3 regions of the Pseudoalteromonas sp. ECSMB14103 genome follow, and region 3 is predicted to be linked to each of the others. Evidence: predicted binding sites of a transcription regulator. Region 3 holds the regulator's gene; each other region holds the start of a gene.
The links. Region 3 encodes sigma-54, which starts transcription at its own class of promoters, with help from an activator protein. Its sites were predicted from a motif close to GTTGGCACGNNNNTNGNNT; they were not measured.
Positions count from the first base shown of each region.

Region 1: a site for sigma-54 is predicted at 2,559-2,577, ahead of RF53_RS15620 (DUF2726 domain-containing protein). Genes of this name have one in related genera too.
Region 2: a site for sigma-54 is predicted at 2,051-2,069, ahead of RF53_RS17980 (YggN family protein). Genes of this name have one in related genera too.

Region 1 is NZ_JWGY01000011.1:11,272-15,541, reverse strand. It holds gene tyrS (tyrosine--tRNA ligase) at 1-93, shown strand, start outside; gene RF53_RS15630 (cobalamin biosynthesis protein CobD/CbiB) at 160-1,104, opposite strand; gene mtnN (5'-methylthioadenosine/S-adenosylhomocysteine nucleosidase) at 1,105-1,812, opposite strand; gene RF53_RS15620 (DUF2726 domain-containing protein) at 1,926-2,519, opposite strand; gene folE2 (GTP cyclohydrolase FolE2) at 2,626-3,546, opposite strand; gene arcB (aerobic respiration two-component sensor histidine kinase ArcB) at 3,761-4,270, shown strand, end outside.
Region 2 is NZ_JWGY01000015.1:18,400-22,669, forward strand. It holds gene RF53_RS19545 (hypothetical protein) at 212-352, opposite strand; gene RF53_RS17980 (YggN family protein) at 1,216-2,013, opposite strand; gene RF53_RS17985 (PA3496 family putative envelope integrity protein) at 2,395-2,580, shown strand; gene RF53_RS17990 (glutathione peroxidase) at 2,695-3,192, opposite strand; gene RF53_RS17995 (AzlD domain-containing protein) at 3,412-3,711, opposite strand; gene RF53_RS18000 (AzlC family ABC transporter permease) at 3,708-4,270, opposite strand, start outside.
Region 3 is NZ_JWGY01000001.1:247,956-252,225, reverse strand. It holds gene lptC (LPS export ABC transporter periplasmic protein LptC) at 1-329, shown strand, start outside; gene lptA (lipopolysaccharide transport periplasmic protein LptA) at 319-855, shown strand; gene lptB (LPS export ABC transporter ATP-binding protein) at 852-1,577, shown strand; gene RF53_RS01100 (RNA polymerase factor sigma-54) at 1,647-3,146, shown strand; gene hpf (ribosome hibernation promoting factor) at 3,173-3,460, shown strand; gene ptsN (PTS IIA-like nitrogen regulatory protein PtsN) at 3,465-3,917, shown strand; gene rapZ (RNase adapter RapZ) at 3,937-4,270, shown strand, end outside.

The DNA.
Region 1 (4,270 bases), on a different contig from region 3:
AAAATCACCGATACCAAACTAGAAATAGCAAAAGGCACAACCGCTATTTATCAAGTAGGTAAACGTAAGTTTGCAAACATTACCGTAGCTTAAGTGTGCGGGTAATAAAAAAACCAGCTTAGGCTGGTTTTTTTATACTCAATTTTTACTAAGTAAAGCTCAAATGCTTTTTAGGATTTCAATACACACAATAACGAGTACCCAAAAGGCGCGCGCCTGATTAAGCCGATTTAATACGGCTGGTACATCGTCAGCGTTAGGTAGCCTATCAGTACCAACCCGCATTTTGTTATGCCGCTTATTAAAGTACATAGCGGGTCCACCTAGTTGCACGCTAAGTGATGCAGAGCATGCACTGAGTAACCAGCCTGTATTTGTTTGATAAAAGTGTTGGCCGTAGTGTTTTATGTAGTGAACACTTTGTTTTGTGGCCTTACTTGCAGCAATTGTGAGTGTAAGTAAACGCACTGGAATATACTCAATAACAAATAAAATAAGCTTTAACGGTTTTAAAAATTCGCTGTTTGGTGAAATATCACTACGCCATGCTTGCTGCATCAAGGTAAGTAGTCGGTAACCAAGTGCTGCAACTGGCCCTAAAAGTAAAAAAACAAATATAACCACAAAGTAATAACGAGCAGTACGAAGTATTAAGCTTTCAATGAGGGCTTTAATAATGCCTGTGGTTGAAAGCTTGCTGACTTCACGAGCAAGCAGTGGTTTTAATAGCTCGCGTGCGGCTGACTTTTGGTTTTGTTTAGTGAGCTTTGCAATACGAAGGGCTTTTTTATTGAGGCTTTGGCTTTCAAGGCAAAGGTATAAAATAAGGCCCGCAAGTAGCTCTGGGTAAAATGCAAATTCAAGTAGCAAGGTAACAATTAGTAAAATAACACTGAGCACCAGCACGCTTGCAAGTATGGCTGCTAAATAGTGGTAGCTGTTTGTATTTTGTTTATTATAAATACGTTTGCCCATGGCGCTAAATACGGCCACTAAAACGGTATTCGGGTGGTACCAACTAACAAGTGGTAAAAAGCGCTCAGCAAGGAGCGCTATTATAAATACAATAAAGTCCAAATGGTTTTGAACAATATTGCTAAGCATTTACAGTGTTACAGCTGTTAGCTTTTCAAGCAGAGCAACAACCATTTTAGATGAGTTGATTGATGCTGTTTCTAAGTATTCTTCAAACGACTGTGGCGATTCTTTGCCAGCAATATCAGACATTGAACGAATAACAACGAAAGGAGTTTCAAGCGTATGACAGGTTTGCGCAATAGACGCACCTTCCATTTCTACAGCAAGCATTGAAGGAAAGTCGCTGCGGGCTTTATCAATACGAACAGGGTCACACATAAATGTATCGCCAGTACAAATAAGGCCCACTAACGTTTTAACTTCGCTAATTTGCGCAATAGTTTGCTCGGCTGCTTCAACTAATTTAGGGTGCGCAGTAAAACCTGCAGGCATTTGTGGTACTTGGCCAATTTCGTAACCAAATGCAGTTACGTCTACATCGTGGTGACGAACTTCTGACGATATAACGACATCGCCAACACTTAATGATGGATCAAAACCGCCAGCAGAGCCGGTGTTAATTACGCAATCAGGCTTAAAATTATCAATAAGTAATGTAGTTGCAATGCTTGATGCTACTTTACCAATACCTGATTGAACAAGAGTTACTGTGCAGCCAGCTAATTCACCAGTGTAAAATGTAAAACCTGCTTTAGTTAAAATAGCTGGGTTTTGCATTGCTTCACGCAAAATTTTAACTTCTGGCTCCATTGCGCCAATAATACCAACATTCATAGTGTTTGATTCCTGAGTTTGAATAGCTTGATTATACGTGAAGTTAGCAATAAAAAACAAAAAAGCGAGACATTTAAAATGCTCGCTTTAATGCAAATTAAGTAACCTGATAATTATATTTCGGCTAATGCTGTTGAATGGGCTTTAGCTTGTGAGGGAGATAAAACAGCAGGTTTGTGAACTCGGTTACGTAATGGGCGCTGTGCTGTTGGAGCTGGTTTACCCAGTTTGAACATAATGGCATCGCGTACTTCTGATGGACGATAGCCTGCTTTTACCTTCATGCGAATGTGTGGTATGCCTGCAGCTTCTAAGGCGCCATTTACAAACCAGTCGCGCTGGGCTTTGTGGCCATCTTTATTTGCGTTATTTACTAAATCAACAGCTGCTACGATGGTCATTTTTTCTTTGTCGATTAACACAAAATCAAGCTGCTTATTTTTGGCTTTAGCAATAGCGGCACGTTTTGATTTAGGTGATAAACCTTCTTTACAGTCGATCACATCAATAAGCTTAACTCGACTCACTATTTTATATTGATCGCCAATAGCGCGTTCTAACAGGTTTAAAAAGGCGCTTTCTACTTGCGTAAATACACTTTGTTTACGTTTAAAAGGATAAGGATTACCGCCGTCGTCACTAAATTTTGACGCGGCAATTGATGCACCTACCACTAATACTAAAATCGACAATAAAGCGAATTCCATACGGTAACTCCATAACAACAAATTGACACTGTTTTGTTAAAGCAAGTACCGTGCCCAAATATTGTATGTGATTTACCGAATGGTGATTTAAGTTAACGCAGGTGTTTTATGCCTTATACCCGCCATTAATACCTTTAACAGCAACCGCCACAGCGTCGTGGGCGTGAAGCGATTCGTAATGGTTTATTTGTAGCCAGTAATCTGCGTAACCGTCTGTTTCTAATATTGCTTTAATTTTACGCGCGGCATCTTCGCAGAACATTAAATTTTGCCCATTTAAACGGGCAAATTCTTGTTCATCTTCACGCTTTACTGCCGCTTGCACTGGCGTTTTAAGCTCGCCTTCAAGGGTATTTATTAAGTTAACTACATCAAACTCATTAATGTTGCTATTGAGTTTAACTTTTACGTTAGCAATTGAGCGCTGCGAGTGAGGGGTTGCCACAATGCCTTGTGTTGTGCCAAGCCACTCAAGTACCTCTTTTTGGTTGAGCGTGTCTTGGTTAAATTTTTCACTAAATGCGTTTTGTATTAGCTGGCGTGCAAGAGCCGCCGAGCAAGGGCAAGTTGATGAGTAGGTAACATCAACGGTTAGCTCGAAACTAATAATATTGTTTTCAATTGTACTTGTAAGTGTGATTGGATAGCTTTTCCAGCCAGCTTTGCCACTCAATAGAGACTTACGGCGAAGTGGTAGCTCAAATTTAAACTCAATCTGTGCCTTATTACTCAACCCTTCATGGCTAGATATAAACGTATTTAGTGCTTGGCTAATTGTTTGAGGATTTACTTGTTGCTCTGTTGAGAGTAAATCAAGCGCTAAAAATAAGCGCGACATATGAATGCCTTTGGCGTCTTCTTTGTGCAAGTTAACAAATGCGCGGGCTTTGGCATTAACAGTAACAGGGCTTAAATCACGCGATTCAAAAATAAATGGCAGTTCAATTTCACCCATGCCAACCCAGTCTAATTTACCTGTTTGTAATGCAGGAGCGGTGTCAGCTATATCGGGCATATTGGTTTGCATGCTATGTTACTCGTTATTGGCAATGATAAGGCGCATTATTTTACACGAAATAATCAATGGCTGAAACGAGGACTTTACTGCCCGCTAAAATTGCGTATGAATATTTTCTGTTTTTGTCGCACAACATGAAAATAGCGAATAGAAAAATGCTAAAATCTGTAATTAGCATTGCCTTTCTTATATTTAAGCAAACAGCAAAGAGATAAAACTACGTATGACCGATTATTCTTTGAGCCCTTGGGTTCGAGTGCTTTCAAGTTCAATAGCGCGATTTGGTGAGTTAAAAACAGCTGCCATTTGTTACGCTTTATTTTTAGCAGCGTCTCTTATTTTATCGAGCATGTTTTATTACGTAGCTATAGGCGAATTGTTTCTTGTAGATATATTGGCCGTGGTATTTTTTTCAGCTGTTGTGTCACCTTTAATTATAAGCGTACTTATTAATTCAATTCGTCAGTTAGATGCTTCCTACGCCTACTTAGATAGCGCAACTAAACAAGAAAAACTATTAAACCAAACACTTAAAGATAATATTAGTCGGCTTAATATTGAAATAGATGAACGTAAAATGGCTTTTCATGCTAAGCATCGCGCCATTGAAGAACTACGTAGAGAAATTGCCGAGCGTAAAAAAACACAGCAAGAGCTTGCTCAGCAAAGCATGTTGCAACGCTCAATTGTTGATTCATCCCCCGATCTATTTTATTACCGCGATAACAATGGG
Region 2 (4,270 bases), on a different contig from region 3:
CAGAATAATACTTAGGTGATGGGGGTGTGTAAATAGCAAAATGTCTGTTTGCCTAAAAAATAGACGTAAATACGTGTTTTTTTACAAATTAAGGAAAAATAAGGCAATTATTAATAAAATAAAGAGGTTGCAGCAAACTGTGGGAGCTAAAAAAGAGACTTTTTAGTGGTTGGGTGTTTGCTGCACCGAATAAATAACCATGGTTGGGTGATTATTTATATTGCGCTGCGCCGCCAAGTGCTAATTTTTTACCAAGCGTATTAAGCCTAGCTAGCATTTTTGCTTTTCGGTTGGTTGGTTTAACTGCAATTTGTGTGTTTGCTGTTTGGTTTAATGTATTTATAGGGTTCATCACTTGGCTCCGGTTTAGGTCTGTTGAAAACATGCGCATTTTGCATGCAAAGCGTACAAAAATAAAACGATAAAAATTACCTGTGAGGCATTAGTTATTTTTATCTGAAGCAGTGGTTGTTAATAAAATGTTTAATTGTGTTTTTTCTGTTTTTTAATTTTTATTTCACCCTGATCTTTTTTAGTTTGTTGTTTTAATTGTGCTTTTAATAGTTTTGTTTTTTATTTATGCATATTCGATTATTTTAAATGGGTAATTATTCAGATTATTTTATTTTGGTTTTTAATTGTTATTTTTGTGGTTTTTTATTGCAGCTAGTGGTTATGCTTAGTACATTAAAAATCGTCGTTAATTTGATATTTAAAATAGTAATTGACTTAAAAATACGGTTTTTTAATAGAGTGTTTCTCTAATAGATAAAAAGCGCCTGCTATGAGGCAGGCGCTTTAGTGTTAGTTACGTTTAAACGTGTCTAACTGGGGATGGAGCCTCTCAGCTTTTTGCTAAGGGCATAAATTTTGAAGCAAATTGCTTGCTGAATATTTTAGTCTTGCTTAGCCACTAAAAATTGGATGATTAAATCTTTAGTGTTATCAAAAACAGGGGGGCATATGAGTTAAATTTATGTCCATAAAACGCTGCTTTTATCTTTATTATTTATAACGATAAATAACGAACGCAGTCTATGTTTGTATAAAGCCATAAAGTTGTTTACTTAGGCAAGTAATAACTAGACCAATGACCCTTATTCTGAGCCGAACAACATAAACGAGAAAAAAGAGACAGAACAGATACAAAAAAGCAGCATTCAATAAAATAAAATGCTGCTGAAGGGATGTTAAATATAGTGAGTTAATTGCGGGTTATTTAACGTGTTTAAAGGTAAATAATTGATAACCTTCTAGCTCAGGAACTAACGTTACTAGCTGCTCTTCTTGTTTTGCAATTTCAGCAAAATTACCGCATAACGAATTAGCTCGTTGCTCTAAATTGTTTGCGTGTAACTCTACTTTCTCTTCAATTTGTGCGCCCATATTTTCCATGCGTTCTTCGAATGCATCCATATCGCCGCCAGAACCTAATAACTCCGATCCAAGCGCGACCAGTATACTACCCATAGATTGCATGACTGCTGATTCAACGGCTGTTTCTATTTGTTTTTCAAACTGATGCTCAAAGTTTTCACCAAATTGGTTAAAACTTTGCTGGCCCATAACAAAGGTGCCTTCTTGATAAAACGTGTTTTCTACTTCTACGCGTATATCGTCCATTAACGATGACATATCGTCTAAGCCATTAATGTTAAAAGCATTACCGACTTCTTCTAAAGCAACACCGGCGATTTTTACGCCGTCTAATGCAATATTAGCGACTTCGGGTAGCTGTATACGTAAGCTATCAGAGTATTGAGTAAGAGCTTGGCGTTGTGAGTTATTAAGCGCTACAAACTCACCGTTTACCATTAAATCGCCATTGCTGTTGAATTGCATAGCTTGGTTTTTTGCTGTAAAAATTTCTAGTTCGTTTGGCTTGATGCGAACATCATTTTTAAACTCTACGTCGCATTGATCGTTGCTAAATGAAATTGTTGAATCATTATCGTTGTGTGCCATAGCAACAGGTGTACAGATTAATGCGCTAACTAATAGTAATTTTTTCATGTGATGACTCTATTTTTTGTTGATAACAAATAATTAATAACAAGTTTGGTGCCACTATTTTTTTATCAACAAAAGCAATGGCTTGCATTTCATGCTAGGTTTAAAGGTCTGTTTAATTTTTATTATTAGACTATATTTTAGTGAAATTAACCAATGAATATAAATTTATAAAAAAAATTTATCGATACGATAAAAAACTCTCACTTTCCACAATTGCAATTTAGCGCTATTTATTCACATTAATGACATGAAGGCTATTTACTATGGCTTTGTGGCTTTACTTTGATGCTAATTTGCACAGCATATTGGTGTTAAATTTTTTAATTTACCAATTACATTAATTAAAGCGTAATTGGTCTCAAACACTTTATGGAGTGGGTTGTGGGTAAGACATTTAGTTACGATGCGCTAGATGATGATTTTGTTGAAGACGAATACGAAATGGTCGGTCGAAATCAACATGATAAAAACAAGCAAAAGGTTAAGAAAAAGTTGGAAGACTACCTTGAGCAAAAACGCTTGCGCAAAAATCTAGGCGAAGATGACTTAAGCGATTACATCGATTAAATCGCACTAGTATAAATACAATACCAATTAATAACGGCGGCTAGGTGCACAAAAAGTGCGCTTAAGCAGTTGTTACATTGGCAATAAAGAGGCTAATAGCCTCTTTATTGCTTTTTACTGCGTGCTTTTAGCCTTACTTAATGCTTTTTGTATAGTGAGCTCTATCTTTTCTGGCTTAGTAAAAGGGGCATAGCGCTTAATTGGCGTGCCATCGGCTGCAATTAAAAACTTAGTGAAATTCCATTTTATTTTTCGAGTTAAAAACCCCGGTAAAGCTGATTTTAAAAAGCGAAATACAGGGTGTGCATTTTTTCCATTCACATCAACTTTGTCTGTTATTAAAAAACTGACTCCGTAATTTATTAAGCACCCTTGCTCTATTTGCGACGCATCTCCAGGTTCTTGTTGGCCAAATTGATTGCACGGAAAGCCTATAATCACAAGTCCTTGACTGGCGTACTTTTCATGAAGCGCTTGTAAAGATGCGTACTGGTAGGTAAATCCGCATTTACTTGCAGTATTAACAATGAGTACAACTTTTCCCTCAAAACCATCAAAGTTAATAGGTTGGCCCTGTAGACTTGTTGCGCTTAATTGATGAAATTTTTGCATGGTGGCTTCTTATTATTGTTGTTAGGCATACTTTAACGCGGTAAAGGTTTTACATAAAGTATAAAGTTTATTTGTGGAGCGAGACATGTGACCTAACGGCCTTGGTATAGCCTGAGCTAAATTTTGTGTATTGCTTATACCTAATTTCACATCCTTGTAGGTGAAAAATAATAAACAATCCTCAGGCTGCTAAAACCTAACTATAGAGGTTAATAAACCCTAATTTAAAATTAGAAACAAACCCATACCGGCAAGTGTTGTGTAATAAATGTTATGTGTTTTATAAGCTACAATAATGGCTACAATAGCGGCACTTAAGTAAGGGTTTTGCCAATGCAGGTTTATGCCTTCTTCACCCAAAAATACAATAGGAACCCAAATAGCGGTAAGTACGGCCGGAGCACTAAAGCTTAAAAATTGCTGCATTTTAGGGCCCACTTTAAATGGCAATGCACGGTGTAAAAATAAATAACGCGTAAAAAACGTAATGCAGGCCATGAGTAAAATAGTGGTCATCATGTTTTAGTGTCCTTTTTCGCTGTTAGCCTTGCCGTTGTATAACCTGCACTCATTGCTAATAATGCGGAGCACACTAGCCATAATTCAAACCCTGTGCTTTTTAACCACGTAGCAGTAATACCCGCCACAATAACAGTCACTAAAGAGGCGGTATTTTTAATACCGGGAATAACCAAGGCGATAAAAGTAGCTGCAATTGCAAAGTCGAGCCCTAAGTTAGTTAAATCAGGAAGCATAGATCCTGCAACAATGCCTATTAATGTCCATATATTCCATGCGATGTAAAAACTAAAACCTGCACTAAGCGCATAAACTAAACGCACTTTTGTGCGATAAGCTTTGCGGTGATGAGAAAACGCAAATAATTCATCGGTTAATACAAAGCTAACAGGTAGGCGCCATCGCATTGGTTGATCTATGACCTTATGCCTAACAGCAAGGCCATATAAAAAATGCCGAGAGCTAATTATAAACGTGGTGAATAATATGGTAAGCAAGGGGGTGTTCCCTGCCATAAGTTCAATAGCGACAAGTTGAGCTGAACCTGCAAAAACCAGTA
Region 3 (4,270 bases):
TTACCTTTTTTGATAAACCTATTTTTACGCTATACAACAACAAGCAAACATGGCGAATTAACGCTAATGAAGCAACATTGTACGAAGGCAGACAATTAATATTAGAAGGTAACGTTGTTGCTAGTAATTTAACTGATAACGCAATGATAGATAAAATTAATGCTGATAACATTCAGGTAGATATAAAATTACTAACGATGCAATCAGAGCAGCCTGTCATTGTTACAGGGCCCAATTTAAAAATCACCGGTAAAGGCTTAGAAGCCGATTTAAAAACCGAAGTGATAAAATTAATTAACCATACGCGAACTATTTATTATGACCAATAAACTATCAACACTCTTTATTATTCCAACATTTTTACTTGCATTAGGTACTAATGCCGCTGAACCAACAGCGCCAATTTCTGCAAATCAAATTTCGATTAGTGCGGATAAACAAGAGGGTCAACTAAAAGAAAACGTAGGTATCTTCGAAAAAAATGTTGAAATTATTCATGGCGACAGAAAAATTACCGCAGACCGCCTTGAGGTTCACAAGCGCGATGAGCTAGGCGACAACAAGCAATTGTTAATAGCTACAGGTAAGCCTGCTTATTTTGAAGAAAAACAAGCCGACGGCACAATAATGCGCGCCAGCGCTAATGAAGTTAGATACGATGTTTCAACGCGTTTTTTAACATTAATTGGAGATGCAGAGATATCTCAAGCTGGGCAAAAAATGAATGCTAAAAGCATTACCTACGATATAGAACAGCAGCTTATTAGCGCCGAAAAAGATGAAAGCTCAACTGACCGTGTACACACTATCTTAGTGCCTGTGGAGCCTAAAAAAAATGACAAAGGCCAACCATGAGTACATTAAAAGCAGAGCTACTAGCCAAAAGCTACAAAGGCCGTGAAGTTGTAAAAAATGTGGGCTTAGAAGTTAAAGCTGGCAGTATTGTAGGCTTGCTTGGGCCAAACGGCGCAGGTAAAACAACAACCTTTTACATGATTGTAGGCTTAGTCCCTAGCGACAAAGGCAAAATATCTATCGATGATAACGATATTACGCTTTTACCTATGCACAGTCGTGCTAGATTAGGCATAGGCTACTTACCACAAGAGTCGTCTATATTCAGAAAATTAACAGTGTATCAAAACTTAATGGCTATTTTAGAAACTCGAAAGGAGCTCACTAAACAAGCCAGAGAAGATACATTGAATAATCTATTAGATGAATTTAGCATTCAACACATTCGCGATAGCAAAGGTATGGCATTATCGGGCGGAGAACGTCGCCGAGTAGAGATTGCACGTGCTTTAGCCGCAGATCCAAAGTTTATTTTGCTAGACGAACCATTTGCCGGTGTTGACCCTATCTCAGTATTAGATATTAAAAAAATTATTGAACACCTGAAAAACCGTGGGATTGGCGTATTAATAACAGACCACAATGTAAGAGAAACCCTTGATGTTTGCGAAAAAGCCTACATTGTTTCTCATGGGGAACTGATTGCTTCTGGTACCCCTGAACACGTATTAAATGATAAAACTGTACGCGATGTATATTTAGGCGAGCAATTTAGGCTGTAACATTTACGCCTTATTTATAAGCATCTGCTAGTATTAACTATAACAACTTAAAAGGATTGTTAGAGATACATGAGGCAATCACTACAGCTGCGCATGGGCCAGCAACTTACAATGACACCTCAGTTGCAACAAGCTATTCGCTTGCTGCAATTAAGCACATTGGATCTTCAGCAAGAAATACAAGAAGCGCTCGACAGCAACCCATTACTTGAGGTTGAGGAGCAAGACTATGCCGATGATCTTGCGGGCAAAAATGAGCAAAAAGCAGATAACGATGAAGTTACAGTAACCGTATCTGCAGATGAAGCCCCTAGCGAGTATGAACAAGACAGTGGTGAAGCGCTTGCTAAAGATACTGTAAGTGACGACATGGCAATGGACGTTAGCTGGGATGAGTACATGAGTGCAGCCCCTGCATCATCTTCAGGACCAATGCCTGAAGATGAGTCTATATATCAGGGCGCATCAACTGAAACGCTTCACGAATACTTAATGTGGCAATTACAATTAACGCCATTTAGCCCTACAGATGAAGCCATTGCTATTGCTATTGTAGAAGCGGTGGATGATTCAGGCATACTGACACTCAGTTGCGAAGAGATTTTAGAGAGCTTTAATCAAGATAACGATGATGACGTTGAGGTTGAACTTGACGAAATAGAAGCGGTATTAAAGCGCATTCAGCTATTTGACCCAGTGGGTATTGCGGCACGTAGCTTACAAGAGTGTTTGTGTATTCAGTTAAATCAATTTGATAAAGGCACGCCTTTTATTGATGAAACAAAAATGATTTTAACCGAGCACATTGATTTGTTAGCTGCTCGTGACTACCGTACATTAATGAAAAAAACGAAGCTCAAAGAAGATGAGCTTAAAGAAGTAATGACACTTATTCATACGCTCAACCCTAAGCCTGCAGACACAATAGTACGAGAAGAGTCTGAGTATGTAATACCTGATGTGTCAGTTAAAAAAATTAAAGGCCGCTGGATTGTAGAGTTAAACCCAGACAGCATGCCAAAAATTCGTGTAAACAGCCAATATGCAGCGATGTCGCGTACAGTTAAATCAAGCGGCGACAGTCAATTTATTCGCTCACATTTACAAGAAGCTAAATGGTTTATAAAAAGCTTAGAAAGTAGAAATGATACACTTTTAAAAGTAACTAACTGTATTGTTAAACAACAACAGGGCTTTTTTGAACACGGCCCAGAAGCCATGAAACCGATGGTTTTAAATGATGTTGCCGAAATGGTAGAAATGCACGAATCAACAATTTCGCGCGTAACTACGCAAAAGTATATGCACACACCGCGTGGAATATTTGAGCTTAAATACTTTTTCTCAAGCCACGTAAGTACCGAAAATGGTGGAGAATGTTCATCTACGGCAATACGTGCACTTATTAAAAAATTAATCGCAGCAGAAAACTCAGCAAAACCATTGAGTGATAGCAAAATTGCGGATATATTGGCTGAGCAAGGAATTAAAGTAGCGAGACGTACAATCGCAAAATATCGCGAATCTCTGGCTATTCCACCGTCAAATCAGCGAAAGAGCCTGATCTAAGACGCTAAACAAAGAGGGTAATGCTTATGCAACTAAATTTAACTGGTCGTCATGTAGAACTAACTGATTCATTAAGAGACTATATAAATACCAAATTTGCGAAGCTAGAAAGGCACTCTGATCATATTAATAATGTTCATGTCATTCTTGATATAGAAAAACTAAATCAAAAAGCAGAAGCAACTATTCATGTAAGTGGTGCTGAATTATTCGCATCCACTGAACATCAAGATATGTATGCAGCTATTGATTCATTGATTGACAAGCTTGACCGTCAAGTAATTAAACACAAAGAGAAGCTTGCTCGACACTAATATGATGAAATTAAGTTCACTTATATGCCAGGACTGCAGTAAAGCTGCGGTCCTTTTTAATAGTAAAAAAAGAATTTTAGAGTTTATTAGCGAGCTGGCTCACGATAAATTTCCGTATTTATCTCAACAGGATATTTTGGGCGCTTTATTAACCCGCGAAAAGCTAGGCAGCACAGGGATAGGCAGAGGTATTGCTATTCCACATGGCCGAATGAGCGGCGCACAAGAACCTTTAGCATTGGTGTTAGTAAGTGAAACACCGATTAATTTTGATGCTATAGACAACCGCCCTGTTGATATTTTTGTTGCACTCATCGTACCTGAAGGCGATAACCAACAGCATTTAAAGACGCTAGCAACGATAGCTGATAAACTAAAAAATAAAGAATTTTGTAAGCAGCTTCGCTGTGCTAAATCGGATGCTGAGTTGTATCAAATTATTGTTGACCAATCGTAACAAATTTAAAGGGTGATTAATGGAGTTGATTATCATAAGTGGCCGTTCTGGTTCTGGTAAGTCGGTTGCTTTGCGCGTTGTTGAAGATCTAGGTTATTATTGCGTAGATAACATTCCAGTAAATTTATTACCTTCTTTAATTAGAAGCGTTTCTGATAACTACGATAAAATTGCCGTTAGTATAGATGTGCGAAATTTACCAAAAGAGCAAGATGAATTTAATCACATCATCGAATACTTACCGGGTTTTACAAAACCAACGCTGTTCTACTTAGACAGTGAAGATCAAACCCTTATTAAGCGCTTTTCTGAAACCAGACGCTTACACCCTTTATCAATAGATTCACTTCCGC